DNA from 3 places in the Burkholderia sp. BCC0044 genome. Region 3 is predicted to be linked to each of the others. Evidence: predicted binding sites of a transcription regulator. Region 3 holds the regulator's gene; each other region holds the start of a gene.
What was found. Region 3 encodes FNR, which switches genes on or off when oxygen is low (the NO sensors DNR and NnrR bind a similar motif). Its sites were predicted from a motif close to TTGATNNNNATCAA; they were not measured.
Positions count from the first base shown of each region.

Region 1 (10,308 bases), on a different contig from region 3:
GCGGTCGCGACGGCGACGATCACGTCGCTGCCGTCGTGCGCGCGCTGCGCGAACACGTCGATCCAGTCGGCGAACAGGCTGCCGGTGCTGTAGAACTTCCGGCCGTTCAGCACGAGCCGGCCGTTCTGCTCCGATACCTTCGTGACGGTCTGGCCCAGCGGCACGTCGCCGGCTTCCGACCACGCATTGCCGACGAGCTGGCCGCTCGCGAAGCGGTCGAACCAGGTCGTGCGCTGCGGCCCTTCGGGTGCATTGAGCCAATCCTCGACGAACGCGAAATGCCCGCGCAACGCCTGCGGCAAATTGGAATCGGCGGCGGCGAGTTCGGTCAGCAGCCGGAACAACTGAGGCAGCGACGCGCCTGCGCCGCCGGCGCTGGCCGGCAGCCGGATCGCGCCGAAGCCTGCCGACTTCAGCCAGCCGATCGCCTCGTGCGGCAGTTCGCGGTTGCGTTCGCGCTCGGCGGTGCCGGCGGCGATACGCTCGAAGATCGGCCGGAACCGGCTCGCGAGCGCATCGTAATCGGTACCGGTGGAAAGGTCGGGAGCTGCGTGCGACGAAGTCATGCGGATTTCCTCGAAGGGCGTGGCCGTGTGCGCCGGGAGCCCAGTATAGGAAGCGCGACGCGAGCGTTCCAATAACGGATTCTCGGATCGTTATCGTCGCTGCGTATTACCGCAAATGTGACCGTAGCCGCGCGGGGACGCATCGACGTTTCTGCGTCCGTTGCGACGTCAAAACACCGATTCGCGTGCGTCAGGCGCGACCTCGTTTGTTCTCCCAAGGAATATCGTTTCGAGAATCGCTCGGTTTTCCGGCCCGCGCGGCGCTGCTAGATTGACTGCTTTCGCCATTCGACAGGAGAACCCGATGTCAGACACGAGCGCGACGATTCAGGAGCGGCCGGCCGACGTACAACCGCAGCTGGCCCGCGTGATTGCGGACGATGCGGAGGCGATCGCGGTCGCGCATGCGCTGGCGCAACGCCTCGCGGAAGGCGCCGCCGAGCGCGATCGCGAGCGCCGGCTGCCGCGCGAGGAAATCGAATGGTTTTCGCAGTCGGGGCTGTGGGCGATCACGGTGCCGAAGGCATACGGCGGCGCAGGCGTGTCGCACGTGACGCTCACCGAGGTGATCAAGATCGTCGCCGCGGCCGATGCGTCGCTCGGGCAGCTTCCGCAGAATCATTTCGGGCTGATCGACGTGATCACGCTCGTCGGCACCGACGCGCAGAAGCGTCATTTCTTCGCCGAAGTGCTGAGCGGCAAGCGGTTCGGCAACGGATTCTCGGAGAAGGGCACGAAGCACGTGCTCGACCTGAAGACGCGCGTGCGCCGCGACGGCGACGACTATGTGGTCGACGGCACGAAGTTCTATTCGACCGGCGCGCTGTTCGCGCATTACGTGCCGGTGCTCGGGCTCGACGACGCGCAGCAGGCCTGGCTCGCGTACATACCGCAGCCGACGCCGGGGCTGACCGTGATCGACGACTGGTCGGGATTCGGCCAGCGTACGACCGCGAGCGGCACGGTCGTGCTCGACGCGGTGCGCATTCCCGCGTCGCACGTGCTGCCCGCGCAGCGCGTGTCGGACGTGCCGACGCTCAACGGCCCGCTGTCGCAGATCATCCAGGCGGCGATCGACGCGGGCATCGCGAAGGCGGCCATCGACGATACGCTCGCGTTCGTGCGCACCCGCTCACGGCCTTGGGTCGACAGCGGCGTCGAGCGGGCGGTGGATGATCCGCTGACGATTCGCGAAATCGGCCGTCTGCACATCCAGCTGCATGCGGCCGACGCGTTGCTCGAACGCGCGGCGCGCACGCTCGACGAGATCGCGGCAAAGCGCGACGTGACCGAGGACGACGTCGCACGGGCGTCCGTCGCGGTCGGCGAAGCGAAGGTGTTGACGACCGAGGTTGCGCTGCTCGCGGGCGAGAAGCTGTTCGAGCTGGCCGGCACGCAATCGACGCTCGCCGAGCACAATCTCGACCGGCATTGGCGCAATGCGCGCACGCATACGCTGCACGATCCGGTGCGCTGGAAATATCACCTCGTCGGCAACTACTACCTGAACGGCGTACGCCCGGCGCGCCATGCGTGGAATTGAACCGTCAGTGGCAAACGGCCCGTCCGATCGCCGCCTATCTCCTTAGCGGCGCTAGCGGTCGGACGCCAACAGCGCGCGGGTCAACAACCGCGCGATCCCGTCGAGCGTGAAACCCAGCGCGCCGATCACGACGATCACCGCGGTCAATTCGGAATACGCGAGCCGGTCGCGCGTATCGAGGATCAGGTAGCCGAGGCCCGCGTTGACGCCGAGCATCTCGGCCGGCACCAGCACGATCCACAGGATGCCGATCGCGAGCCGGATGCCGTTGAGCAGCGGCCCCGCGATCGCGGGCAGCACGATATGCACGAGCAGCTCGCGGCGGGTGGCCGCGAGGCTCGCGCCGAGCTGCAGCCAGCGCCGGTCGATCTGCGTGACGCCGGCCGCCGTGCTCATCAGCACCGGCCACAACGCGGCGAACCCGAGCAGGAAGTAGATCGCGCGATCGCCGATGCCGAACGACATGACCGCGAGCGGCATCCACGACAACGGCGACACCATGCGCAGGAACTGGAACGTCGGCGACAGCATCCGCTCGACCCATTGCACGCGGCCGATCAACAGCCCGAGCGGAACGCCGGCCAGCAGCGCCGCACCGAGCCCGACGCCGATGCGTCGCAGGCTGACGAGCGCGTGTTCGACAAGATGATCGTCCGCGCATAGCGACCGCAGGCTGGCGAACGCGCTGTCCGGCGCGAACTGCCGGCCGAGCGAGCCGGGCTCGGTCAACGCGTGGATCGCGGCCCACCAGACGGCGACCGTCGCCACGAGCCCGGCCACGCCGAGCCATCCCGCGGCAACGCGTGCCGGGAAGCGGGCGCCGCCGCCCCGGCGCGTGTCGGGGGCGGACGAGCGGCGGGTGGCGAGCGCATCAGACAACGATGATCTCCTCGCGCTGGAACGCGCCCGACTGACCGAACGCACTCAGCCCGCCGACCGCGTCGATGCTCTTGCGCACGAACCGGTCGTCGACGAGATCGCGGGCCGCGAACGCCGGGTCGAGCGACGCGAGGAACGCGCTGTCGCCGTCGACCACCGTGCGTTTCAGCCGCTGAACCAGCGCCTCGGTATAGCTCGGGAACGGATACGGCTGGAAGTCGATCCGCTTCGCGTGCCAGTCGGCATGACGGATCGCGCCGCTCGCGCGATAGGTGTCGGCCAGCGATGGCGACGGCACCAGCACGCGGTCGAGCGACGCGAGCGTATGCGGCGAATAGCGATTCGTGCCGTCCTTCGACAGCAACTGCGCGGTGTCCTGCGGATGCGCGCGCGCCCACAGCTGCGCCTTCACGATCGCGTTGACGACCTTTTGCGACCACGCGGGGCGCTGCGTCAGGTCGTTCTCGTGCATGAACACGACGCAGCACGCATGGTTCTTCCACACGTCGCCGGTGAAGCGCAGGATCTTGCCGATCTTCATCAATTCCGCCGTCGCGTTGAACGGCTCCGCGACGATGTATCCGGCGATCTGGCGCGCGGCGAGCGCGGGCAGCATGTCCGACGGCGCCATCACGACCAGGTTGACCTCGTTCGCCGCGGGCGTGCCGCGCCGCTTGAGCACGGGCACGAGCCCCTGCTGGCGCAGCATGTCCTGCAGCACGACGTTGTGAATCGAATACCAGAACGGAATCGCGACGGTCTTGCCGCCGAGATCGCGCAGCGAATCGATGTCGGGCGCAACCGTCAGCCCCGAACCGTTCACGTGGTTCCACGCGACCACCTTCGCCGGCGCGCGGCTGCCGTAGCGCGCCCATAGCGTCATCGGCGACAGCAGGTGCACGACGTTGACCTGGCCGGACAGGAACGCTTCGACGAGCTGCGCCCAACTGCGCAGCAGCTTCGGTTGCTCGACGTTCAGCCCTTCGGACGCGAAATAGCCGTTGTTGTGCGCGACCAGCAACGGCGCGGCGTCGGTGATCGGCAGATAGCCGATGCGAACCGGCGCATCCGGTTCGGCCGCGGCGTGCGCGTTCGCCATCGAGAGCAACGGGGCGGCGCCCGTCGCGGTGAACAGGGCCGCAAGCTTCAGCCATTCGCGGCGCGACATCGGAATCTGGCACATGGATAGGGAGGTCAGTTCAAGGGATGGAGGTCGGACGCATGCGGGCGCTTCATGCCGGCCTGCAACGCCTTCAGGATGTCGATGCGCATCGTGCCGAGTTCGCTGACGAATGCGTCGCGCGGGTGCGGGTAATCGACGTGCCACGCGTCGATGAAGCGGCCCTGCGTGCCGAGCAGCACGATGCGATCGGCGACGAGCAGCGCCTCGTCGATATCGTGGGTCACGAGCACCGTCGCGCATCGCGTCGTCGATACGATGTTCACCAGCAACTGCTGCATCGCGGCGCGCGTGACTTCGTCGAGCGCCGAGAACGGTTCGTCGAGCAGCAGCGCGTGCGGCTGACGCGCCAATGCGCGCGCCAGCGCCGCGCGCTGCGCCATCCCGCCGGAAAGCTGGGCCGGGCGCAGCGACGCGGCGGCTTCGAGCCCGACCGCATGCAGTGCCGAGCGGACGCGTTCGCGTTGCTGATCGCGCGTGAGGCGCTCCTGATGTTCGAAGGCGAGCCCGAACGCGACGTTCCGTTCGGTCGACAGCCACGGCAGCAGGCACGGGTCCTGAAACGCGATCGCGATCCTCGGGTGCGGGCCTTGCAGCGTCGTACCGTCGATCGATACGGTGCCGGATTGCGGCCGCTCCAGGCCGGCCAATGCGCGCAGCAGACTCGACTTGCCGGTTCCGCTCGGGCCGATCAGCGCGACGATTTCGCCGCGATCGACCGACAGCGAGACATCGGCAAGCACGGTAACGCGCCGCTCGCCGTCGTAGCCGAGCGTCAGATGGCGCGCGTTCAGCAGCGGCGGCGTCATGCGGCGATGCTCCGCGCCTGCGCGGCGAGTTGCGCCTTCAACTGCACGACGCTCGGCGTGACGATCGGAATGAACGCCGCTTCGCGCCAGCGTCGCTCGAAGCCGAGCCCCGCATCGCGCAGATAGCCGCGGCCGCCGCTTGCTTCGAGTTCGAGGTTCACGGCCGTGGCCACGTGCGTCGCGAGCGCGATGCGCAGCTCGAACAGGCGGTTGGGATGCAGGCGCAGGCTGCCGTCGGCGAGGCCGGACGACAAGTGCGCGCAGGCAGCGGCCAGTTCGGCCGCGCAGGTTTCGACTTCGGGGCCGAGAATGCCGCGCGTCGTTTCCGCCGCGCGCCGCGCTTCGGCCAGCGCGCGCCGCGCGAGCCCGATCGACAGCCCGCACTGCAAGCCGAGGAACGCCGGTCGCACCGCGGGCAGGAAGGTTTGTGCATCCGGATGGATCAGCCACGCGGCGTCGCTCGGTACGCGGTCGAGATGCAGTGCGGCGGTGTTGCTGCCGCGTAGCGCGATCAGGTCGAGATCCGTGCTGCGTGTCAGGCCCGGCGCATCATCCGGGATCGCGACGATCGCGGACGGCCGACCATCGTCGAACGCGACCGCAGCGGCCACGACGAACCGTTCAGCGCGCAGGTTCGTCACCCACGCCATCCTGCCGGTCATCCGCCAGTCGTCGGCGCGTTCCGCGTGCGGTGTCGCGTCGATCTGAAGCGACTCGATGCCGGACAGGTATTTCATCGCGTTCGACAGGCCGCTCGCGCCGGCGGAACGGCCATCGAGCAGCGCGGGCAGCCAGCGTTCGCGCAGCGCGTTATTCGGGCTTTGCAGCAGGTATTCGATGAAGCTGCGCTGGCCCCACAGCACGAAGGCCGCGGTCAGCGAATGCTCGGCCACCGCGGCGATGCCGGCAATGGCGTCCGCAATGGTGCCGCCCGCGCCGCCGAGGCTTGCCGGCACGCCGGTGCGGAACAGTCCGGCGGCCGCGAGGCGCGGCACGATGTCCGCTTTCAGCGCGGCGCTCGTGTCGAGCTGCGTGGCGTTCGCGTCGAGCCAGTCGGCGAGCGACGCATCGAGTGCGGGCGCCGTCAGGCGGCCTGTGTCCGGGGTTCCCATCGGTATGCCGCCAGTTCGGTGTTGAGTTCGTTGCGCGACAGGTTGTTCGCGAAGTTGCACAGCGTCGCGAGGCTCACGCCCAGCACCACTTCGAGCGCGTTCGCTTCGGTGAAGCCGGCGGCCAGGAATGCGTCGAGCGCGTCGTCGGTCACGGCGCCGCGCGTCGCGATCACGGCGCGCGTGAAGGCGGCGACGGCTTCCAGCCGCGGCTCGGCGACCGGTTCGCCGTCGCGCAACGCGTCGACGTCGGCGCGATCGACATGGGCTTTCTTCAGCGCGGCGGCGGTGTGTCCGGCCACGCAGAATGCACAGCCGTGGACGGCGGCCGCGGTGATCTGCACGGCTTCGCGCTCGGCAAACGTGAGGCCCGCGCGGCTGTTGATCTCCGCGACGGTCAGATAGGTTTCGAGGGCGGCCGGCGCATTCGCGAGCGAGCGGACGAGGTTCGGCAGGAAGCCGTTCGCGCGCTGCGATTTTTCCAGGAACGGCTGGCTGGCCGCGGGGGCGGTTTCGACGGTGGGCAAGGGCAGACGGCTCACAGGATTCTCCGGAAGGGCAGTGCGATCATTGTCGACGCGGCGCTGCCGCTGGACAATGCGCGAACATCCGCGATTCCTGTGCGTTCGTCCCGCGCCGCGACGGCGCTGCGGCCGGCTAGTGCAGGCGCGCCGCCGATTGCGACGCGTCGTCGCGCTCGCGCCGCCATGCGCCGGGTTGCATGCCCATCGTGCGCTTGAACGCATGCGCAAACGCCGACTCCGACTGATAGCCGACGAGTTCGCCCGCCCGCGAAATCGGCAGACCTTGCTGCAACAGGTCCGCCGCGAGCCGCATCCGCACCATCGTGACGAACTGCATCGGCGGATGGCCCGATGCTTCGCTGAAGTGTTTGCAGAACGCGGTGCGCGACATGTTCGCGAACGCGGCCATCGAGTCGGTGGTCCATGCGTCGGCGGGCGCGTCGATGATCGCGGCAACCAGCGTGCCGAACCCGGTCCGCTGCATCAGCGATGCGAGCCCGCTCGCAACGGTATCGTGCCCCGCGGCGTCCCGCACCGCATAGAACAGCAGCAGTTCGACCAGCTTGTCGATCAGCGGGGACGGCGCGTCGACGCCATGACGGCCTTCGGCGCGAATCAGGTCGAACAGCCCGTGGATGCCGCGATAGGCGTCGTCTCCGCGCCGCACGATCAGGTATTCGGGAAAGAGCGACACGATCGCGCGCGATACGGTGGAGTGGAATTCGATGAAACCGCACGCCAGGCCGACGCTGCCGTCGACCGACGGGTCGAGCGGTTGCATCGACCCGCGCCGCTCGAGCGGGTGGCTGCCCGCGACCGCGCAGGCCTGCGGATTGACCGGGCTCGGCGACAATCCGTGCGGCACGTCGCGCAGCAGAAAGACGGCCTCACCTTCGGCGACCGGGATGCTGTCGCGCCCGTCCGCGAAGTGAAGCCACGCCGATCCATGCAGGATGATGTGGAAGCTCGCTTTCGCCCGGCCGGCGGTGGACGCCTGCCAGTCGCCGCAATACTGGCCGACATGAAAAAGCTGGCTTTTCGGCTCCAGGCTGGACAGCAGCCAATGGACGACCTTGTCTGTTTGCGCGGACATTCCGATGCTGGAGGATGGGTGACGCGCCCATGCTACGGGCTGCGCCGCGCCGCTCAAACCAACGAATCGTAGAAAGCATTTTCTCGTGGCGACGAAGGAGAGGCCTGCGATCGGCGGCGCATGACGGCGCTTGACGCAGGTCAATCGCATTCACGCTGCCGGCAATACAGTGGACTCCGGCGCTCGCACGACGCGGCGCCCGATGGCGCGCGGACGCCGCCGCGTGATGAGGCACGAGCAATGAAACATCTGACGTGGGCGATCGGCACCGCGCTCGCGCTGGGCGCATGCGCCGGTACGGGGCAGGAGGCGGCGTTCCGATCGACCGAAACGCAATTGCAGGCGGCACGGGAGGCCGCGGCGCTGCACTGTTCGACGGCGCCCGAATGCGACCGTGCATGGCAGCTCGCGCGGCGCTACGTCGACGCGCGTTCGTCGACCCGTGTCACGCGATTCAGTGCGGACCGGATCGAAACCGCGCAATCGCATTTCGCCGGAGAAGTCTATCTGTGGGCGTCGCGCACGGCATCGGGCGACGGCGGCGCGGTGATCCGGCTCAAGGCGATGTGCAAGGGCATGTACGGCACCGATGGCGGCCCCGGCTGGCAATACGAAGCATGCGCGTCGAAGATCCTTGAAGTCGAGCGCGGCTTCGCGACGTACGAGCGCCCGACGGACACGCCGACGCCGCCGGTCGACCCGCGATAATCCGGCGCCTGTCGCGTCGGCTCGCACCGCTTCAAACCGTTGACCTCGGTCAACGCGGGTTTCCGGCAAGCGCTGATGATGAAACAACGCCGAACGCCACCGGCGCGGCGCGTCATCCAGCGAGGTCGGTATGTACACGAACATCATGGTCGCCGTCGACGGCAGTCCTTCGTCGAATCGGGCGCTCGAGGAAGGTCTGAAGGTTGCCCGGTCCTGCGGCGCGCGGCTGTTCGCCGTTTTCGTCGTCGACCACTCCCTTCTGATCACGTACGCCGGACGAATGAACCCGGATGCCCTGCTCGACGAGGTCCGGCGCGATGGCGCGGCGGTGCTGCGAAATGCGCAACGGGCCATCTCGCATGCGGCTGTCAACGGCGACACGGAAATCGTCGAGACCGAACCGGGCCAGGATATCGCCGAGCGGCTGCAACGCTATGTCGTCGACCGCTCGATCGATCTCGCCGTGGTCGGCACGCACGGGCGGCGCGGCGTGCGGCGGCTGTTCCTCGGCAGCGTGGCCGAACGTTTTCTGCGCGGATCGCGTTGCCCGGTCCTGCTCGTACGCGGCAACGATGCCGCGCCGGCTGCCGTGGCGGCAGCCTAGGGTCGCCGCATCCGATACCGGGTCGGCGCGCCCGGCTCGAGCCTGCCGTCGGCCGGCCCGCAACCTGCCCAGGGGATCGCCATGCAGATATCTTTTCCTTCCGAACATCCGACGTATTGCGGCCTGGACCTGACGCTGGCTTTTCCGGCGCTGGTCGAAGGCCGCCGCGTGCGCTGCGCGATCACCGCGGAAGCGCTGGAAGATCACTTCCGAGCGGCATCGCCGCGCGAACAGGATCTCGTCGACGCCTTCGCGCGCCATCGTCCCGCGATCGAACGCGCGGCGCGCTGCCTGCTCGAGGAAATGGACGGCAGGCCGATCCGGCTTCACAGCGGATTCTTCCGGTTCTACACCTGATCGCCCTGCGTCATTGACGCGTATCAAGCCCGTGACGGCGTGGGCGGATACGCTGGTTTCAGCAGGATCCTTCGTCCGTTGCGCGGCACGCGATGCCGCGCAAGTCCGATCCGCATCACGGCACCGCGCTGGCGGGACGAAAGCGCCGCTGCATGTCAACCGTACGAGGAGTGCGAACCATGACCCACCTCACGCGTTACGATCCGTTTTCGATCGAACCCGTCTCCGACCTGTTTCAAGGGCTGTTCAGGCCGCTGCGCGGCATGGCGACGACGGACGAACCCGATCTGGCGTCGATGAAAATCGACGTGACGGAAAGCGACGACGCCTACAAGGTCAATGCGGAGCTGCCGGGCGTCGCGAAGGAGGACATCGATGTCCAGGTGACGGGCCGGACCGTCACGATCAACGCCAAGGTCGAGCGCAGCAACGAGCGGAAGGATGGCGAACGCGTGATCCGGCGCGAGCGCTACAGCGGCGCGATCGGCCGGTCGTTCTCGTTGTCTGGCGAGATCGACGACGCGAACGCGACGGCGACGTATCAGGACGGCGTGCTGTCGCTGACGCTGCCGAAGAAGGCGCCGGTCGGGCAGAAGAAGCTGACGATCAGTTGATCGGGAAGCAGACACCGGGTGAGGCGGGGCACGCGTCGCTCGAAGGGACGACGACGGCGCACGGAGCCATTCGCGCGCCGTTTCTTTCGACCGGCCGCGTGCCAGGACGGCCGGGCCGTATCGGCTTGACCGTCGTCAAGCGGCACACGAACGAGCCGTGAAGCGTGGCACGGAGCTTCCGTTGACCTGCATCAGCAACACCGGGCCGCGCGTGTGCAAATCTGGCCGTGTACGGCGGACAAGCGCGCCGCGGCTCTCGGGAGTACAGACGATGAAAACCGACAAGCAGTTGAAACAGGACGTTCAGGACGAGCTGGAATCC
Region 1 covers NZ_CADFDO010000004.1:481,417-491,724, forward strand. Annotated here, with positions in the region: gene HWX14_RS24835 (acyl-CoA dehydrogenase family protein) at 1-566, opposite strand, end outside; gene HWX14_RS24840 (SfnB family sulfur acquisition oxidoreductase) at 871-2,109, shown strand; gene HWX14_RS24845 (ABC transporter permease) at 2,161-2,988, opposite strand; gene HWX14_RS24850 (ABC transporter substrate-binding protein) at 2,981-4,171, opposite strand; gene HWX14_RS24855 (ATP-binding cassette domain-containing protein) at 4,183-4,977, opposite strand; gene HWX14_RS24860 (acyl-CoA dehydrogenase family protein) at 4,974-6,089, opposite strand; gene HWX14_RS24865 (carboxymuconolactone decarboxylase family protein) at 6,062-6,628, opposite strand; gene HWX14_RS24870 (AraC family transcriptional regulator) at 6,744-7,703, opposite strand; gene HWX14_RS24875 (hypothetical protein) at 7,944-8,411, shown strand; gene HWX14_RS24880 (universal stress protein) at 8,542-9,015, shown strand; gene HWX14_RS24885 (DUF1488 domain-containing protein) at 9,097-9,372, shown strand; gene HWX14_RS24890 (Hsp20/alpha crystallin family protein) at 9,552-9,986, shown strand; gene HWX14_RS24895 (BON domain-containing protein) at 10,258-10,308, shown strand, end outside.
Region 1: HWX14_RS24880 (universal stress protein) is a predicted target of FNR. The motif match lies at 8,451-8,464, and genes of this name have one in related genera.

Region 2 (10,308 bases), on a different contig from region 3:
ATGGCGTGAAGCGGCAATGCCACGGTGATCGCGAATCCCGCTCCCGGCCGGTTGTCGATCGTCACCGTCCCGTCGAGCATGTGCGCACGCTCGCGAATCCCGATCAGGCCGAACGACGGGCGATCGCGCACATCGCGGTCGTTCCCGGGCGCGCCGTGACCGTTGTCGGCAATGCGCAGCATGCAGTAGCCGTCTTCCACTTTCAACGTGAGCGTCACGTTCGTCGCGTCGGCGTGCCGCGCGACGTTGGTCAGCGCCTCCTGCACGATGCGGAACAGCGTGGTCGCGCCGGTGTTGGTGAACGCGGTATCGACCGGGGCGATGTCGCGGTTGACCGTGATGCTGTAGCGGTGCGTGAAATCGTTGACCAGCCATTCGATCGCCGGGACGAGGCCCAGGTCGTCGAGCATCACGGGGCGCAAATCCGCCGCGATGCGCCGAACCGACGCCACGGTCGAATCGATCAGGCGATGCATGCCGCTCAATTGCTCGCGCACGCCGATGTTGGGAGCGACAACGCCCGCGAGCGACAGTTCGACGGCGGACAGATCCATCTTGAGTGCGGTCAGTTGCTGGCCGAGATCGTCGTGCAGCTCGCGGGCGATACGCGTTTTCTCTTCCTCCCGCACGTTCTGCAGATTCGCGGATAGCTCGCGCAATTCCTCTCGTGATTGCTTGACGGCGTTTTCCGCTCGCACCCGCTCGGTGACGTCGCGCAGCATGACCGTGTACAGCTTGCCGGTGCCGTCGCGAATCTGCGAGATCGACGCCTCGATCGGGAATTCCGTGCCGTCGCCGCGCAGGCCGAACAGCACGCGTTGCCGCCCCATCTGCCGTTCCGACACGCCGGTCACGCCGAATTGCTCGACGTGCCGCGCATGCGCGGCACGGAAGCGCTCGGGGATGAAGCGGGCGAGCGGCGCACCGATCGCGTCCATCGCCGAGACGCCGAACACGCGTTCGGCGGCCGGATTGAAGATCACGATCGTCTGGTTTTCGTCGACGGTAATGATGGCCTCCATCGATGACCGGATGATGGCCATCATCCGGACCTCGGTGAGCCGGGTGTCGCCCGGATGTACACCGGCGAGCGAGCCCATCGCGGCGACTCGCCGCACGAGCGCGGCCAGTGTCAGAGACAGCGCGATGCCGGCCAGCAGCACGGCCATCGCGGCGCCGGACATCGCGGCGCGCGGTGCGCTGTAGTGCAGCGTAAGCGGCGTGCCGCCGAACGTCAGCGTATCGGTGTGCTCGAACGTATCGCGCACTTCGACGCCGTCGCCGTCGCCGCCGCCACCAAAGCCACCGGAATACACGGGGGCCGCCGGATCGTCGGCGACGATTTCCGTGTGCAGCCGATCGAGCACGGACGAATCGACGAGTCGCTCGGAATTCAGCGACGCATAAACGTACCCGGTCGCGCTCGCGTGCCGGGGACCGAGCGACGCTCCCTTTTCAGCCTTTGCATAAATCGGCAAGTACAGCGTCAGTTCCGTACGGGCGATCGTCGCACCGGTGCCGTCCTGGATCGCGTTCGCGGCCAGCGCGGCCTTGCCGGTTTCCGCTGCGCGTTGCAGTGCCTGCCGGGTCGACTGATCGTCGATGGCGGCGCTCGGGTCGATTCTTCCGATACTTCGCACGGGCGTCTGCAAGCCTTCCAGATCGAGACCGGCGAGGTAGTCCCGCCACGCTGGCCCGGATTGCGGCGCGGCCAGTGTTGCCGCGAAGCCACGCGCGCCGCGCAAGAGGGCAGCGGCGCCAAGGAGGCTGCGCCGCAGGTCCGCGGTCGCGCGCGTCGCGGTTTGCTCGAACCGGGCCTGGGCGGCTTGCCGGGCCTCGTTCTGCAGTGCACGGGACGCCGCAACCGTAGCAGTCAGACCGAGCGCGAGTGTCAGCAGCGCGGCCGCCATGGCTGCATGGCGGGCGGGCCGAATCCGTTGGGGGGACGGGCCGGCCTTGAAGGAGGGCGCATTCACTGTCATTGCCGTTCATCCTGACGGATTTCGCCGGCGGCTGGCGGGCGGCGGGCCGGACGCGAGGCAAGAAGAGCGGGGCGGGCCGGAACTGTGATGTCGCCCGAAATTGTGCGCGTTTTATCGGCGCTCGCCAATCGGGACCGATGCGTACGGGCGCCGCCGCGCCTGCTTGACCCGTATCAACCGACAGGCGCTCGTCCGGCCCACACTGGCTGGACGAACCAACCGAATTCGAACGGAGGGATGCGCCATGTACCACCGGATCTTCGCGGCAATCGACGACAGCCGCAGTGCGCGGCTCGCCCTCGATGAGGCGATTTCGCTCGCCCGCGAATCGGGCGGCCTGGTCATCGCCATGTGCGTGGTGTCGCAGGCGCGTCGGCTGACTGACGTCGATCGCGGCGATATCGATTCGCGCGGTCCGGCCGGGCTGGACGCGGACCGGGCCGCGATTGCGGTCGCGGACGCGGAAACCGCGTTCCAGCTGTCCGGCGTGCGCGGCATCGCGCAGACGATCGACGCGCGCGGAATGGACGTGTGGGACGTGCTGGCGCGTGCCGCCGCCGGATGCCGTGCGGACCTGATCGTGATGGGCACGCACGGCGGTCGCGGCGTGCGGTGCTCGGCAGCGTCGCCGAGTCGCTGGTGCGCATCGCGGACCGGCCGGTGCTGGTGGTGCGGGAGGGGGCAGGCGCGAGCGCCGGCGTGTTGTGACCGTCCGACACGAGCGGGACAGCCGCAAGCGGCTGCCCCGTTTTCGTTCGCTCAGTGGGACAGCAGCACCGGCACCGTCATCGTCTCGAGGATCGTGCGCGTCGCACCGCCCAGCACGCGCTCATGGGCGCGGGTATGGCTGTACAGGCCCATGACGAGCAGGTCCGCGTGCAGATCGGTCACCCGGTTCAGCAGCGTGCCGCCCACGCCGACCGACCGCTCGCGCGGCGTCGTCGAGAACGACGCGCGAACGCCGTGCCGTTCGAGATACGCGGCGACGTCGACGCCGGCCGGCGTCTGGTCCGGATCGGGTTGGCCGCGGACGACCGTCTCGACGTTGACGAAGCGTGCGCGGGCGAGCAGCGGCAGCGCGTCGGCCATCGCGCGCGCGGCCTCGCGCCCGCCGTCCCAGCCGATCAGCACGTTCTCGCCGAACGTGCGCACGTCGCCCGCATACGGCACGACGATCGCCGGACGGCCGCTGCCGATCACGACGTCCTCGACGAAATGGCGCGCGACGTAGGTCATGCGATCGTCGGGATCCTCCTGGCCGAGCACCAGCAGATCGGCGTGACGTGCATGCAGGATCGCCGCATCGGTCGCATTGCCGGCCGGCGCCTGCCATTCGACGCTGCGCCCGGCGCGTTCGGCGGCCGTCAGGAATCGTTCTTCCGCCTCCTTGCGCCGCTGGTCGCACAGGCGCTCGTAGACGGCCAGCTTCAGCGGTTCGTCGGGCCGACGCAACGGTTCGAAGAGGTCCTGGCAAACCAGGTAGAGGCCGATCAAATGCGCGTTCCAGCGTCCCGCGAGCTGGAGCGCGAGGTCGACTCGCGTCGCACAGCGTTCGCTGTCGTCGAGATGGACGAGCAGGGTCTTGTAGCTCATGACGGCACCTTTTCGGTGGAAGCGGCAGCGACTTCGGCCGACGCCTTCGTTTCGCAGCTCGCCGGAATCATCAGGACCGGGCAACCGGCCTGGCGCAGCACGCGTTCGGCCACGCTGCCGAGGAACATGCGCCGAAAGCCGCGCCGGCCATGCGTGCCCATCACGATCAGATCGGCGTCGATCTCGCCCGCGAGACCGACGATCCGGTGCGGGATGTCTTCGCCTGCCGGCGCGACGTTGGAAATCTGCGGCGTGCCGGCCACGTTGCGCGCCTTCATGCGTCGCGCGGCGTCCTCGGTCACGCGCAATCCTTCTTCACGAAATGAATCGACCAGGATCGACGGATCGTATCCATACATGTCGTAGGCCGGCACCAGGAAATCGACGACGTAGACGGGTGTCAGCCGCGCGCCCGTTTGCGCCGCGAGATCCAGCGCGGCGTCGAGTGCACGGGACGACGTGTCGCTGCCGTCGAGTGCGACCAGAATGTTCGAGTACATGGCATGTCCCTTGAACGGTTGTGGATGAAACCATCATCGGCGCGTGCACGCCGATGGCGCTGATCTGGATCAAGCGTCCCGGTTGCCGCGCAGCACGCCCGCCGGGGGGCGCGCCGCGATCCACGCTTCGTTGGCGGGCTCGACGACCACCGTGACCGCGCTCGACGCGGACGACACGACGTTCGGCCGGGCGGCTCAGTGCGACATCAGCACCGGCAGCGTCATCGACGCGAGCACCGTGCGCGTGGCGCCGCCCATCAGCAGCTCGCGCCAGCGCGGATGGCCGTACGCGCCCATGACGAGCAGGTCGGAACCCGTTTCATATGCGCGCGACAGGAGCGTGTCGCCGACGGACGAGCCGGCGCCATCGATGTCGAGCACGTTCACGTCGTGCGCATGGCGCGCCAGCATCAGCGCGGCATCGGCGGCCGGAATCCGCGTGGCCGCGGCCTCCGAATTGCCGTTGACCACGGCGACGACCGTCGTGCGCTTCGCGTGTTCGAGAAAGGGCAGCGCGTCGTGCGCGGCGCGGGCCGCTTCGCGGCTGCTGTCCCATGCGACGAAAACCCGTTCGCCGATCGACGCGAATTCTCCTGTGTACGGCCAGAACAGCACCGGGCGGCCGGCCGACAACACGAGGTTCTCCGGAAACTGGTCGTCGATGTAGGTCTCGGGATCGTTCGGGTCGCTCTGGCCTGCGATCACCAGGTCGGCGAGACGGGCGGCCCGCGGGACGGCCACGTTCGCGCGCTCGTCCGCGCGAATCCAGGTTGCCGGCACTTTGGCGCGCGCCGTCTCCGCATGGAACAGACGCTCCAGCGCGGCGAGCCGCTCGTCGCGCTGTTCGCGGTGCGCGCGGAAATAGTCGGCGGAGCCGGCCATCACGTAGAACGAATGCGGCTCGGGCGTGTAGACCGCGAACAGCCCGGTGAGATGCGCACCGAAGCGCCGGGCGAGACGCAATGCGAACTCGAGGCGCGAATGCGCGCGGGCGCTGGTATCGAGGTGCACGACCATGCTTTTGTAGCTCATCGGAATCGCTCCATCGACGGGTGATCCGCCAGTGCAATCCAGTCTACGAAGCAGGGTTTCCACGCGCTTGACTCAGATCAACGGCAGCCGCGCGCCACGGTCGCATAGTGAAGTGGACGGCAACTCATTGATCGACAGCGATGAAAGCACTCGTCTACCACGGGCCGGGGCGCAAGGCGCTCGAGGAACGGCCCAAACCGGAACTGCAGTCGCCCACCGATGCGATCGTCCGCGTGACGCGCACGACGATCTGCGGCACCGATCTGCATATTCTCAAAGGCGACGTACCGACCTGCGAACCCGGCCGTATTCTCGGCCACGAGGGCGTCGGCATCGTCGAGCAGGTCGGCGCCGCGGTCGATTCGCTGAAGCCGGGCGATCACGTGCTCATATCGTGCATCTCGTCGTGCGGCCGCTGCGAATACTGCCGCCGCGGACTCTATTCGCATTGCACGACCGGCGGCTGGATTCTCGGCCATCGTATCGACGGCACGCAGGCCGAGTACGTGCGTATCCCGCATGCGGCGACCAGCCTGTACCGGATTCCGGCCGGCGCCGACGAGGACGCGCTCGTGATGCTGTCCGATATCCTGCCGACCGGGTTCGAATGCGGGGTGTTGAACGGCAAGGTGCAGCCGGGGTGCTCGGTCGCGATCGTCGGCGCCGGTCCGATCGGGCTGGCCGCGTTGCTGACCGCGCAGTTCTACTCGCCCGCGCGGGTCATCATGATCGACCCGGACAGCAACCGGCTCGAGATCGCGCGTCACTTCGGCGCGACCGATTGCCTCGATGGCCGTGCCGGCGATCCGGTCGCGGAAGTGATGAAGCTGACCGACGGCATCGGGGTCGATTGCGCGATCGAGGCGGTCGGCATTCCGGCGACGTTCGAGATGTGCACGGCGCTCGTGGCGCCGGGCGGTGTCGTCGCGAACGTCGGTGTGCATGGCGTGAAGGCCGACCTTCACCTCGAGAAGCTGTGGGATCGCAACATCTCGATCACCACGCGGCTCGTCGACACGGTCAGCACGCCGATGCTGCTGAAGACCGTGCGCGCCGGGCGTCTCGATCCGACGCGCCTGATCACGCACCGGTTTTCGCTCGACGATGTCGAGCGTGCGTACGACACGTTCGGCCGGGCCGCCCAAACCCATGCGCTGAAGGTCATCATCGAAGTCGGTTGATCGTCGGCAGGCGAATGACGGGAAACCGGGTGCGCGGCCTCCCGTCGCACGTGTTCAGCATGCCGGGCGGCATGACCGCCGATCAGGACGACAGCGCGGCGGGTTCCTGCGTGCTGCCGGCTTCGATTTCGTCCAGATCGACGCATTGCGCGTAAGTCGGCACCTCGCACGGCCAATGCAGCCGCTCCGAAATGCGCCGACGCATCGCATCCGCGGCAGCGGGTTCGCCATGCGTGACGAACGTTCGCACGGGCGCACACGGCATCGTGCCGAGCCACTTCAGCACTTCCTCGTAGTCGGCATGGGCGGAGAGCGTCGTGATCGACTCGACCTGCGCGCGCACGCGGACGTATTCGCCGTGAATCTTCAGCGTCGGCTCGTGCGCGGCCAGCGCCGCCCCGCGCGTACCGACGGCCTGGTAGCCGACCAGCGCGATCGTGTTGCGCGCATCCGGCGCATAGCGGGCCAGGTGATGCAGCACGCGGCCGCCCGTGGCCATGCCGCTGCCGGCGATGACGACCATCGGGCCATGGTGTTCGGCAATCGCCTTCGACTGATCGACCGTCCGGATCATCGTCGCCGCGTGGCCGAGGGCGTTGGCTTCGGACACGGTCAGCCGGTGTTCGAGGATGTGGTGGCGATAGATTTCGGTCACGTCGGTCGCCATCGGGCTGTCGAGGAACACGGGGACGCGCGCCATGCGGCCGGACGCCTTCAGCCGCGCGATGTAGTGCAGGATCTCCTGCGCGCGGCCGACGGTGAAACACGGCATCACGACGACCCCGCCGCGCGCGAAGGTCGTGTCGAACAGCGTGGCGAGCTCGTTCTCGGGATCCGATTCCGGATGCAGCCGGTCGCCGTACGTCGACTCGACGACCACGAAATCCGCATGCGCGGGCGGCCGCGGCGGCTGCATGATCGGGTCGTGATAGCGGCCGAGGTCGCCCGAGAACGCGAGCACCTTGTGATCCCAGTGCATCACCACGCTCGCCGCGCCGAGGATGTGCCCGGCCGGCAGCAGGCGGAACGCGAGGCCGTCGCCGAGCGCGGTGCATTCGTCGAAGGCGACGGGCGTCAGCAGGCGCAGCGCCCGCTGCGCATCGTCGAGCGTATAAAGCGGCTGCGCCGGATGATGCTTCGAGTAACCGTGCCGGTTCGCGAAGTCGGCTTCTTCCTCCTGCAGCCGCGCGCTGTCGCGCAGCATGATGTCGCAGAGTTCGGCCGTGGCCGCCGTGCAGTACACCGGCCCGCGATAGCCTTCGCGCACCAGCACCGGCAGGTAGCCGGTATGGTCGATATGCGCATGCGTGAGCACGACCGCGTCGAGCATGTCGGGCGCGAGCGGCAATGGGCTCCAGTTGCGCAAGCGCAGGTTTTTCGTGCCCTGGAACAGGCCGCAATCGACCAGCACGCGCCGGCCGCCGTGCTCGGCCAGATACTTCGAGCCGGTCACGGTTTCGGTCGCACCGAGAAAAGTCAGTTTCATCGCTCGTCTCACTGGAAGTCGAGGGGTTCAGTGCGTCGATTACATCGCGAACCGGCGCGCGGCGATTGACGGAAATCAGGGATTCCCGCATCGAACATGATGTCGAATGCGGCGCGTCCGGCTGTTTCGCTATCGCTCGCTCGGCGCGGGATCGAACTGCGCGACGAACGCGACGGCGCCCGACACCAGCGTGACGATCGCGTACGGCAGCACGTGCGCGTCGACCAGCATCGCATGCACGACGCCCAGTAGCGACGCCAGCGCGATGAATACGCTCAGCGTCGCGAGAGCGATGCGGTACTGCTTTCTGTTCATGACGTTCGCGGCGTCTTTCGCCATGATCGAGTCGCGCTCCGACGGCCCATTGATCTGCATCAACGGACGAATCGGCCGGCTACGCACCGGGCCGCCGTTGCCGCAAGCCGGCGGTTGCTTGATCCTCGTCAAGCCGCCGGTGCCGCCATGCGCGATGCTGAATCGGGTACGGCACACGTCCGGTCGCACGCCTCGCGATCGGCACGCGCCGGCACGGGAGACCGACATGAAGTCCGATGCAGCACTCAAGCAGGATGTCGAGCAGGCGCTGTTCTGGAATCCGGCGATCGATTCGCGCCGGATCGACGTCGACGTACGCGACCGGATCGTGACGCTGCGCGGCACGGTCGACAGCTGGGCGCAGAAGCTCGAAGCCCAGAAAACCGCGCTGCATGTCGCGGATGCGCGCGCGCTGGTGCTCGAACTGAACGTCGAGCCGCCGGAGAATGCGTGCGCCGACCACGAACTGGCGATCGCCATCACGTTCGCGCTCGGCTGGCAGGAGGCATTGCGCGATCACCCGATTCGCGTCGAAGTCGATCACGGCTGCGTGACGCTCGACGGCGAGGTCGATCATGCGTTCCAGAGCCGTGCAGCGGAAAAGATGGTGAGCCGGATGAAAGGCGTCGTCGGCGTCGCGAACCGCATTCGCGTGCGGGCCGACCCTACGGTGCCCGACGTCGGCACGCGGATTGCCGAAGCGCTGGCCCGTCGCGCGCAGCGCGAATCCGCCGGGATCGCGATCGACGCGGACGACGGCATCGTCACGCTGACGGGCACGGTCGCGTCGCTGGCGGAAAGACGTGCCGCGTGCGGCGCGGCGGCGTCGGTCAGGGGCGTGCGCGAGGTCGTCGACCGGCTGATCGTTGCATGAGCGTCGCGTGAGCGTCGCGCCCGTACCGCCGATCACCACGGAGAAGCAGCCATGAATCGTTCGCATTCCGGCCCCGGCCGCAATTATCTGCGCCGCGACAAGCGCATGCAGCCGCATACGAAAGACAGTTACCGCGATCCGAAGCGGCCGTCGGGCGACCGGATCTGCGAAGGATGCGGCGCCGTCTGCGACGCCGGCCGCTGGACCTGGTACGCGACGCCGCTCGATCGGCGCCAGCTCGAATGCCCGGCCTGCAAGCGCATGCGCGAAAACGCGCCGGCGGGCGAACTGGTGCTGCGCGGCGAATACGTGCGCCGGCATCGCTCGGCAATCCTCGAACTGCTCGAGCGGCAAGCCGATCTGGAGATGAGCGAGCACGCGCTCGAACGCATCATGGAGATCGAGCAAACCGGCGACGCGCTCGTGATTCGAACCACCGGCGTGCACGTGGTGAGGCGCATGGGAGGCGCATGGGCGAGGCGCTGCTGCATGCGCATCACGGCGCGCTGGCATTCAACTATCGCGACAGCGAGGACATGCTGCGCGCGAACTGGACCCGTGACGCGGCCTGAGCGGTCGCGGGTCCGGCGCACAGTCGCGACGTCATGAAGAAAACATTCGACTACTCCGGGTTGCTGATCCCGATCGCGTTCGCGGTCCTGGTCGCCTATCAATTGCTGTCGGCCCAGCCGGCGACGACATCGATTTCGTACAGCGATTTTCATCGGCTGGTCGACGCGCGGCTCGTCGACGAGCTCGACATCGGTCAGTCGTCGATCTCGGGTTCGCTGCGCATGCCGGCAGCCGGCACGATGCTGCCGGCTTCCGACGCGGTCGCCGTCAAGAAGGCAGGACCGCCGTGGCGCTTCACGACGAACCGCGTCGGCGACGATCATCTGGTCGCCGCGCTGACGACCGCCGGCATCCGCTATCGCGGGGTGCCGGATTCGGGCTGGCTCGCGATGCTCGCGACGTGGCTGCTGCCGATGATCGTCCTCGTGCTGGCCTGGAACTTCATGATGCGGCGGCCGGGCGGGATGAGGGACCTGAGCGGCATGGGCAAGAGCCAGGCGCGCGTGTATGTGCAGCAGGAAACCGGCATCACGTTCGACGACATCGCGGGGATCGACGAGGCGAAGGCCGAGTTGCAGCAGATCGTCGCGTTCCTGCGCAGCCCCGAACGTTATCAGCGGCTCGGCGGCAAGATCCCGAAGGGCGTGCTGATCGTCGGTGCGCCGGGCACCGGCAAGACGCTGCTGGCACGGGCCGTCGCCGGCGAGGCAGGCGTGCCGTTCTTCACGATCAGCGGCTCCGCATTCGTCGAGATGTTCGTGGGCGTGGGGGC
Region 2 covers NZ_CADFDO010000004.1:503,168-513,475, forward strand. Annotated here, with positions in the region: gene HWX14_RS24970 (PAS domain S-box protein) at 1-1,982, opposite strand, end outside; partial or broken gene HWX14_RS24975 (universal stress protein) at 2,227-2,690, shown strand; gene HWX14_RS24980 (universal stress protein) at 2,742-3,575, opposite strand; gene HWX14_RS24985 (universal stress protein) at 3,572-4,075, opposite strand; gene HWX14_RS24990 (universal stress protein) at 4,271-5,107, opposite strand; gene HWX14_RS24995 (zinc-dependent alcohol dehydrogenase family protein) at 5,248-6,288, shown strand; gene HWX14_RS25000 (MBL fold metallo-hydrolase) at 6,371-7,774, opposite strand; gene HWX14_RS25005 (DUF2964 family protein) at 7,904-8,089, opposite strand; gene HWX14_RS25010 (BON domain-containing protein) at 8,316-8,963, shown strand; partial or broken gene HWX14_RS25015 (BCAM0308 family protein) at 9,015-9,535, shown strand; gene ftsH (ATP-dependent zinc metalloprotease FtsH) at 9,569-10,308, shown strand, end outside.
Region 2: HWX14_RS24990 (universal stress protein) is a predicted target of FNR. The motif match lies at 5,175-5,188, and genes of this name have one in related genera.

Region 3 (10,308 bases):
CGTTCAGCGTGTCGACCGTGCCCTGCTCCAGCACGCCGGCGCGGATACGGTTCTCGCAGTATTCGCGCGAACGCGCTTCGACGAGGATGGAATCGACGCCTTGCAAGCGCAGCAGGTGGGAAAGCAGAAGGCCGGACGGACCGGCGCCGATGATCGCGACTTGGGTGCGCATTGTTCGTCTCCAGAACTTTGGTTCGAGTAATGGAACACATTTGAGCGCTTTCCCGACTATGCGGCAACGCGATTCAGGAGATATGTTGTATACGTTTTGGAGATAACGGCCCCGGCGATGGAAACGCTCGATCTGAACCTGATTCCCTACCTCGTCGCCCTCGACGACACGCGCAACGTGAGCCGCGCAGGCGACCTGCTCGGCGTGAGCCAGCCGCGCGTGAGCACGGCGCTCGGCCGGCTGCGCGACTACTTCGGCGATCCGCTGTTCGTGCGCACGTCGCGCGGGATGGAGCCGACGCCACGCGCGCTCGCGCTGCTGCCGGCCGCCCGCGACGCGCTCGCGCAGATCGAGCGCGGCCTCGTCGCGCCGCACGACTTCGACCCGGCCGCGAGCACGCATACGTTCTCGATCGCGCTGTCGGACGTCGGCGAGATCGTGTTCCTGCCGAAGCTGCTGCAGGCGTTCGCGACGCTTGCGCCGCACGCGAACCTGCGGTCGGTCTCGCTCGCGCACGATGAAGTCGGACGCGGCCTCGAAGCCGGGTCGATCGATCTCGCGGTCGGCTACTTCCCCGATCTCGACGGCAACAACTTCTTCCAGCAGCGGCTGTTCACGCACCGGTTCGTCTGCCTGATGCGGCGCGGCCATCCGTTCGAGCAGACGCCGCCGTTCACGGTCGAGCAGTTCCTCGCGTGCGGGCACGCGGTGGTGCGCGCCGAAGGTCGCAGCCAGGAAGTGCTCGAGAAATACCTCGCGAAGCAGCGCATGCAGCGCCGCGCGGTGCTCGAGACGCCGCACTTCATGAGCCTGCCGTTCATCCTGAGCCGCACCGACCTGATCGCGACGGTGCCGCACGCGATCGGCTATGCGTATGCGGCCGAGCACGCGTTCATCGTGCCGGTCGAGCCGCCGCTCGCGCTGCCGCGCTTCGACCTGAAGCAGCACTGGCATCGCAAGTACCACAACGACCCGCGCACCGCGTGGCTGCGCGGCGTCGTCGCGTCGCTGTTCAACGACGAGCAGGACGAATGGCCGAAGTGAAGAAGCGAGCGCGGCGGCCCGCACACACGACCGGCGAAAGCATGAAACAATGGCCGGATATCGGCTGCCACAGGCGGCCTTCGATGGAGCCACTAGATGGGTAAGGGAAAGAAATCCGCACCGCCCGAGCCGGCCGTTACCCGGCCGAGCCGCGAAGAAGCAGAAGACGCCGTCCGCGTGCTGTTGCGCTGGGCCGGCGACGATCCCGCGCGCGAAGGCTTGCTCGACACGCCCGCACGCGTCGTGCGCGCATACGAGCAGTTCTTCGCCGGCTATGCGCTGGAGCCGCGCGACATCCTCGCGCGCACGTTCAGCGAAGTCGACGGCTACGACGAAATGATCGTGCTGAAGGACATCCGCTTCGAGAGCTATTGCGAGCACCACATGGTGCCGATCATCGGCCGCGCGCACGTCGCGTATCTGCCGAACCATCGCGTCGTCGGCATCTCGAAGCTCGCGCGCCTCGTCGACGCGTTCGCGAAGCGCCTGCAGATCCAGGAAAAGATGACCGTGCAGATCGCCGACACGCTGTTCGACGTGCTGCAGCCGAAGGGCGTCGGCGTGATCCTCGAAGCCGCGCACCAGTGCATCTCGACGCGCGGCGTGCACAAGCCGGGCGTCGAAATGGTCACGTCGCGCATGCTCGGCACGTTCCGCACCGATCCGTCGACGCGTCGCGAATTCCTGTCGATCGTCGCGAATCCTTCCTCGGTCAACCTGACGAATACCTGATGGAGCAGACGAAGCAAACGGCGCACGCGCCCGTCGTGCTCGTGACCGGCGCCGCGCGCCGGGCCGGGCGCGCGTTCGCCGAGTATTTCGCCGCGCACGGCTATCGCACCGCGGTGCACTACGACCGGTCGGCCGATGCCGCGCACGCCGCCGCCCGCGCGATGGCCGAGCGCGGGCACGATTCGGTGGCGCTGCAGGCCGACCTGTCCGATGCCGCGCAGATCACCGCGCTGATCGACCAGGTCTATGCGCGCTTCGGGCGTCTCGACGTGCTGGTCAACAACGCGTCGGTGTTCTGGCAGGACCATTTCCCGAGCTTCGATCTCGCGGCGTTCGACCAGGCGTGGGCCGTCAACTGCCGCGCGCCGATCCTGCTCACACGCGCGTTCTACGAACGGGCCCGCGCGGCCGGCACGCAGGGCGTCGTCGTGAATGTGGTCGATCAGAAGATCAAGGAAAACTTCCACCGCGACCACTTCAGCTATACGGTCGCGAAGGCCGCGCTCGGCAACCTCACGCAGATGCTCGCGCTGTCGTCCGCGCCGGTGCTGCGCGTGAACGCGGTGTTCCCGGGGTTGATGCTGCCGAGCGACGACCAGACGCCCGCCGACTTCGAACACGCGAGCCGGGCATCGACGCCGCTTGCACGCATCGCGGGCCCCGACGACGTCGCGAGCGCGATCCTGCTGCTGACGGGCAATGCGTACAACGGCGTGGATTTCGTCGTCGATGCGGGCCAGAACCTGATCCGCGTCGATCAGGACGTGCTGTACAAGCACCGCTCGCCGGACGGCAAGCACTGAGTGAGGCTTCGATGAACGACGGCGGCTGCGCGCTGCCTTCGTGCGCCGGATCGAGCGCGTTTCGCGCCGCTCACGTCCGGTAGCGCCCGACGGCGGGCCGGCCGCCGAACCATTGCGCGTCATCCGCCGCGTTGCGCGGAACGGCGCCCGCGCATTCGCCCACCGCGTTACGGCTTCTCGGCGCTGCCGCCCTCGCGGACCTTGCCCTGCGCGACGCTCGTGCCGGGCGGCACACTGTGCGTGAGCCACACGTTGCCGCCGATCACCGAGCCGCGCCCGATCGTCACGCGGCCGAGAATCGTCGCGCCCGCATAGATCACCACGTCGTCCTCGACGATCGGGTGCCGTGCATTGCCCTTCACCAGCGCGCCTTCGCCATCGGCCGGGAAACTCTTCGCGCCGAGCGTGACGGCCTGGTACACGCGCACGCGCTCGCCGATGATCGCGGTTTCGCCGATCACGACACCGGTGCCGTGGTCGATGAAGAAGCTCGGGCCGATCTGCGCGCCGGGGTGGATGTCGATGCCGGTGGCCGAGTGCGCGATTTCATTGATGAACCGCGCGAGCAGCGGCACACCGAGTTGGTGCAGCGCGTGCGCGAGCCGATGGTGCATCATCGCGAACACGCCGGGATAGCACAGCAGGATCTCGGTGATGTGCTGCGCGGCCGGATCGCCCGCGTACGCGGCCTGGATGTCGCTGACGAGCAGCGCACGAATGGCCGGCAACTGTCGGCCGAATTCGCGCGCGATCTCGAACGCGCGTTCGTCGAGCTCGGCGAACGGCGTATCGACATGCTCGGGCAGGAACGGCAGCGCGCGGCGAATCTGCTCGGACAGCACGCGCAGCGTGCTTTCGAGCGTGTGGCCGACGTAGAAGTCGACGCTTTCGTCGGTGAGGTCGGGCGCGCCGTAGTGCGTCGGAAACATCGACGCGCGCAGGCCGGTCACAATCTTGCAGATCGCATCGCGCGACGGCAGTTCGCGGATGCCGCGCGGATGGCGCGTGCGATGGAGTTCCTCGCGCGACTCGCGCAAGCCGGCGACGATTTCTTCGAGGCCCCACTGACGGGCGGGTGATGTCGACATATGCCAATGCGGGCAGCCGCGCGCGGTTGCGCGGCCGCTAATAAAGTGACGGGTTCCGCAAGATTACCGCGTTTTTTGTCCGGGAGCGGCACCCCGGGGATCGGCCGGACGGCCGACGCCGCTCGCGCGCGGCGGCGTCACATCGAGATGCTGCTCGCGTCGATCCAGCGCACGGCCCAGTCGCGCGCGTGCGCGATCGCGTCGCCTTCGTCGTTGAACTGGAGCTCGATCGGGAAAAACCGGTTCGCCACGAGCTCCCCGTCGCTCGATCGGGAGATCACGACGTAGGGCTTGAACGAACCGTCACTGGCGCGTGCGGGCGCGCAATTCAACAGATAACCGCGGTGCGTGAAGGCAGTAGTCGCTTGCATGAATCCGCCACCTCTAGTCCCTTGCTTTGTTGTTCGCTACCCGTCTTTAAGGGTGCTGCGGCGCCCCGGCGCGGGCAGAGGCGGCGAGACTTCATCCCCTGTCGCCGCTTCGCAGGAAAAGAATCATACTCTGTAGAAAACGCGTCTTCTAGCTGAAATAAATCATGACAAATCAGTGCGCGTCGCGCGACCGCGGCGATCGCCCGCGCGCCTTTTCCCGTCGTGCCCGGAACGGGATTTGCTTCGATCCGGAGCGTGTCGCCGCCAGGAGAGCCGCGATGGAATCCTCCGCTCAAACAGGTCGTGCGCGTCCGCGCAGCATCGAACTCGACAACGACGACACGCACGACAGCACGGTCGACACCGACGGCAAGAATCGCGAAGCGTCGCGCCTCGCCGGCGTCGGGCTCATCTCGCCCGACCAGGTCACGCGCAGCAACGCGTCGCTCGTCAATGCGATGCCGGAAGCCGGCGACGGCTTCGCCGGATTCGACAGCCGCCCCGACGGCAACCATCCGGCGTTCGCGTTGCGCGCCGGCTACATGGTGATCGAAAAAGGCTTCGACACGCCGACTGCGGGTGATGCGCCGTTCGGTCCCGTTCATCGGATGTACGGCAGCGCGTACTGGCCCGGGCACGGCCGCCGGCCGGAGCGCGTCATCGAGTTGACGGCCGTACCGAGATAGCCCGCGCGGCGTTTGAATCGGTCGTTCGTTTGGGAATCGCCATCGGTCGATGGTGGTGAATCGGCGCGGGCGATTGCGCTGCACGCCGATACTCGCTCGCGCGGTGCCGAAGCGAACGATTCGGCGCGTCCGCATCTTCGGCCATGCATGCCGTGCATCGCGTCGACGCACATGCGTTGACCGAAGTCATGGCGCCACGGCGCGATTGCGATTGAATGGCGATGGGTGCGGCGCGTCGACCTGGTCGCCGTGCCGGGTCGCGTCGATGCGCACGCATGCGCTTTCGTCGACGATGCGGCCGATCCATACGACACGCATCGCGCGGTGCGGCATGCGTCGCGTGCATGGCCATGCACGACAGCGACAGGAGCCGCGCGGTCGTGCGACATGACGGGCACCTCGCTGCACGATCGTGCCCGTTGGTTTACTCTGCCTCGCAGCATTGCGCATTGCCCGGCCCCATCGGCCATTCGACCGACTTCGTTTCAACCCGCCACTCGGAGACACTATGTACAAGCGTATTCTGGTTGCCGTCGACGGCAGCGACACGTCCCGCCATGCGTTCGATGCCGCGCTGGCGCTCGCGAAAGCGCACGGCGCGGAGCTGCAGCCGTTCTACGTCGTCGAGAACGCCGCGATCTACTACAACGTGCCCGGCTACGATCCGTCCGTGCTGCGCGATCAGCTCGTCGCACAGGGCAACACGCTCGCGCAGGATTTCGCGAGCCGGATGCAGGCCGCCGGCGTGAAAGGCGAAACGCGGCTGAACGAAGCGACGTCGCTCAACGACGTATCGTCGCTGATCCTCGACGGTGCGAAAGCGTTCGGCGCCGATCTGCTGGTGCTCGGCACGCACGGCCGCCGCGGCTTCCGCCGCCTCGTGCTCGGCAGCATCGCCGAACAATGCGTGCGCCACGCGACGCTGCCGGTGCTGCTGATCCCGGCGGCCGCCAGCGCCGACGAGCCGGCTGCCTGAGCGGCGTTCGGCACGCGCGGCCGGTCGCGACGTTTTGTCACCCGACGGCGGCAACTTGCGGTGGGACAATGATTTCGTCGATTCAACGCCGGAGTAAACGATCATGCTGACGCCCGTCGCCACCCGCCCCGCCGCCACGCCCCATGCCGGTAGCTGGGCTCCCCGCCAGGCCGCACACTGCTCGTCGTGCGCGATGCGGCACCTGTGCATGCCGCAAGGCCTGGCGCCCGAAGCGCTCAGCCGCCTCGAATCGGTCATCTGCGCGGCCCGCCCGGTCAAGCGCGGCGAAGCGCTGTTCCGCGAAGGCGACGCATTCGACAACCTGTACGCGGTGCGCTCGGGTTCGCTGAAAACCGTCGCGACGCGCCATGACGGCCGCGAACAGGTCACGGGCCTGCACCTCGCCGGCGAAGCGCTCGGCCTCGACGGCATCTGCGACGACACGCACCCGCGCACCGCGGTCGCGCTGGAAGACAGTTCGGTCTGCGTGATTCCGTACAGCGCGCTCAAGACGCTGTGCTCGGAAGCCGGCTCGATGCAGTTGCGCATGCACAAGCTGATGAGCGAACAGATCGTGCGCGAAACGTCGCAAACGATGCTGCTCGGTTCGCTGAATGCCGAGGAGCGCGTCGCCGCTTTCCTGCTCGACGTCTCGTCGCGCTACCTGAAGCGCGGCTACTCGCCGTCGGAATTCAACCTGCGGATGACGCGCGAGGATATCGGCAGCTATCTCGGCATGACGCTCGAAACGGTCAGCCGCACGCTGTCGAAATTCCAGAAGCGCGGCCTGATCGAAATGCAGGGCCGCCACGTGCAGATCGTCGACTTCGACGGCCTGCAGCACGTCTGACATCGCACGGCGCGCACCTCGCGCGCGCCGCCTGCATCACCTCGCCGGTCAATCGAGAAACAGCGCGGCACGCGTCTTCAGCGCCGCGCTGAAATCGTCGAGCCAGCCGATCGACAGACGCCAGCTCTGCCAGTACAGATCGATGTCGATGGTGCGCCCGCGCGACATGTCGATCAACTCACCCGCCGCCAGTTGGCGGTCGACCATCCGGTCCGGGCACATCCCCCATCCCAATCCCGTTTCGCATGCGCGCAGATAGCCCGCGACGTGCGGTATCCAGTGCTGCGGCGGATCGAGATCCGCGCGCGTCACGCGCCGGATGAAACGCGCCTGCAACCCATCCTTCGGATTGAACATCACGCACGGCGCGCGGCGCAGCGCATCGCGCGTGATCCCCGCATCGAAATAGCGGGCGTAGAACGCCGGCGAGCACACCGCGCGATAACGGATTCGCCCGAGCCGCTCCGACCGGCATCCCTGGATCGGCTCGGCCTGCGCGGTCACCGCGCCCTGCACGCTGCCGTCGCGGATGCGCGACGCGGTGTAATCCTGATCGTCGATCACGAGATCGAGCAGCGTCTCGCGCGCCGTGCAGAACGGCCCGACTGCGTCGATGAACCACGTCGCGACGCTGTCGTCGTTGACGGCCACGCGCAACGTCGGCCACGCGCTCGCGATCTGGCCCGGCAAGGCGGGCATCCGGCCGCCCAGTTCGGCTTCCAGCAACTGCACGCGCTCGGTATGCCGGCACAGCAGCGCGCCCGACGTGGTCGCGACACACGGCTGCCCGCGCTTGACGAGCACGCTGCCGACCCGCTCCTCCAGCAGCTTCACGCGCTGCGACACGGCCGACGGCGTGACGTTCAGCTCCTTGGCCGCCCGCTCGAACGAGCCGTGCCGGATCACGGCCGCGAGGGCATCGAGCAACGCGTAGTCGAGCATTAGATTTCCTTAATCCGCATTAGGTGATTTAGCTTCTCTTATTTCCGTGCCGACCGCAGACTAGCGCTACCCGATTGATTCGTCTACTGCTTCCACGGCTGTCCCCATCATGAACTGGCTTGCTTTTTCCCACGGCGCCGCACTGTGCGCGTCGCTCATCGTCACCATCGGCGCGCAGAACGCGTTCGTGCTGCGCCAGGGCATCATGCGCTCGCACGTCGGCAAGATCGTGCTGCTGTGCGCGGTGTCCGACATGATCCTGATCGGCGCGGGCGTCGGCGGCGCATCGGTGCTCGTCGAGCGCTATCCGACCTTCGTCCACGCGGTGCTGTACGTCGGCCTCGCGTATCTCGCATGGTTCGGCATCAACGCGCTGCGCCGCGCGTTCAAGCCGGGCCACGACACGCTCGACGTGCGCGGCGACGCGGTCGCGCCGCCGCCGCAGGGCACGCTCGCGATCGTGCTGATGACGCTCGCGTTCACGTGGCTCAACCCGCACGTGTATCTCGACACGTTCCTGCTGATCGGCACGGCCGGCGCGCGCGAGCCGGAAGGCGCGCGGCTCGCGTTCGCGATCGGCGCGATGACGGTCAGCGTCGTGTGGTTCCTCGGGCTCGGCTACGGCGCGCGATTGCTGGCGCCGTGGTTCCGCAAGGCGGTCGCGTGGCGCGTGCTGGATGGCGCGATCGGCAGCATGGTGCTGTTTCTCGCGGCGGTGCAGTTGCGCTGACCGAACCGTCTGCACACGGGCGGCGGCCTGCCGCCCGGCTTTCCCTCCGCGTCGGCGCCCCGCCAGCGCAACCTGCCTGAATCCCGTCGTACACTCCGCCACAAAAAATTCGCTCCCGATCGAACGCAGCCGCACGGAGCACTCACGCAGCGGACACGGTATCCGCCATCTGCCGCAAGCCGTCCATCATCGCGGCGGCACGCCGCCTGCACGAATCGAAACGATCGGCGAGAATGTCCGGTGTCCCGCGACCACGGCGGAACCGCACCGCGCACCCGGCCGTCCCGCCGCGATCGCCTCGACCCATCCCGCAGTTCAATCCCGTTACCTGCAGTTATCGGAGAGGAACATGGCACATCGCACCCTCGGTACATCGAACATCCAGGTTTCGCCGCTCGCGTTCGGCGGCAACGTCTTCGGCTGGACCGTCGACGAAAACGCATCGTTCGCGTTGCTCGACGCGCTCGCCGACACCGGCATCAACTTCATCGACACGGCCGACGTCTATTCGGCCTGGGTTCCCGGCAATCACGGCGGCGAATCGGAAACGATCATCGGCAAGTGGCTGAAGCGCTCCGGCAAGCGCGAGCAGGTCGTGATCGCGACCAAGGTCGGCCTGCTCGGCACGCGCGCGGGGCTGTCGAAAGACAACATCCTGAAGGCCGTCGACGATTCGCTGCGCCGCCTGCAGACCGACTACATCGACCTGTATTTCTCGCACCGCGACCTCGCCGACACGGCCCCGCTCGAAGAAACGCTCGCCGCCTATCAAACGCTGATCGATGCGGGCAAGGTACGCATCATCGGCGCATCGAACTACAGCGGCGCACGCCTGCGCGAAGCCGCCGCCATCAGCGCGCGCGACGGGCTGCCGGCCTACCAGGTCATCCAGCCCGAATACAACCTGCTCAACCGCGCCGACTACGAACGCGATCTCGAGCCGGTCGTGCGCGACCTGAAGCTCGGCGTCGTCAACTACTACGCGCTCGCGAGCGGGTTCCTGTCGGGCAAGTACCGCAGCGAGGCCGACCTGAAGAAGAGCGTGCGCGGCGATCGCGTCGCCGGCTATCTGAACGAACGCGGGCTGCGCATCCTCGCGGCGCTCGACGCCGTGTCGGCGAAGCACGGCACGCAGCCGGCCGCGATCGCGCTCGCCTGGCAGATCGCGCGGCCGACGATCACCGCGCCGATCGCGAGCGCGACGTCGCTTGCGCAACTCGCGCTGCTCGGCGAAGCGATCCGCGTCACGCTCGATCAGGACGACATCCGCCAGATCGACGAAGCCAGCGCGCCCTGACGCCGCCGGCGGCGGGCCGATGGAATCGCACGGGCAGGCGGTTCCGCGGCCTGCCTGCGATTCGCGCAGGGCGGATGGATACAATGGCGAGCATCCGATGGCCGCGGGGCTCGACCGGGCTTCTTCGCGCCGAATCAAAACCACCCATAAAAAATCGCCGATGAACCCCTTTGCCCGCCATTCACGTTATGCCCGTCATGCCGGTCATGCCCGCCCGCTCGCCGCAACGATCGCCGCGCTGCTCGCCTGCGCACCGGCCGTGTCCTTCGCGGGCTGGTACGAAATCGCGAACTACACCGGCACGATCGGCAACGCGCCGGTGCACGTATCGCTGCAGACCTACGACGCGATCAACCGCAACGACGCGGGCCGCTGGCGCGTCGACGGCAGCTACTACTACGACGCGCATCGCAAGCCGATTCCGTTGCGGGGCCACCGCGAGCCCGACGGCCGCCTGACGCTGTGCGAAGCGTCGTCGCCCGCGTCGAACGCCGACTCGCCGGTCGTGCCGGCCGCGTCGCCGTCACGGCCGAAGCCTTGCCCGATCGCGCTGAACGTCACCGGAAAAACGGCGACCGGCACGTGGGACGACGGCCACAAGACGCTGCCGATCACGC
Region 3 covers NZ_CADFDO010000003.1:877,355-887,662, forward strand. Annotated here, with positions in the region: gene pobA (4-hydroxybenzoate 3-monooxygenase) at 1-172, opposite strand, end outside; gene HWX14_RS20900 (LysR family transcriptional regulator) at 290-1,216, shown strand; gene folE (GTP cyclohydrolase I FolE) at 1,313-1,948, shown strand; gene HWX14_RS20910 (SDR family oxidoreductase) at 1,948-2,751, shown strand; gene epsC (serine O-acetyltransferase EpsC) at 2,919-3,839, opposite strand; gene HWX14_RS20920 (hypothetical protein) at 3,977-4,210, opposite strand; gene HWX14_RS20925 (DUF3005 domain-containing protein) at 4,489-4,896, shown strand; gene HWX14_RS20930 (universal stress protein) at 5,405-5,872, shown strand; gene fnr (fumarate/nitrate reduction transcriptional regulator Fnr) at 5,976-6,722, shown strand; gene HWX14_RS20940 (LysR family transcriptional regulator ArgP) at 6,771-7,664, opposite strand; gene HWX14_RS20945 (LysE/ArgO family amino acid transporter) at 7,774-8,394, shown strand; gene HWX14_RS20950 (aldo/keto reductase) at 8,744-9,691, shown strand; gene HWX14_RS20955 (hypothetical protein) at 9,852-10,308, shown strand, end outside.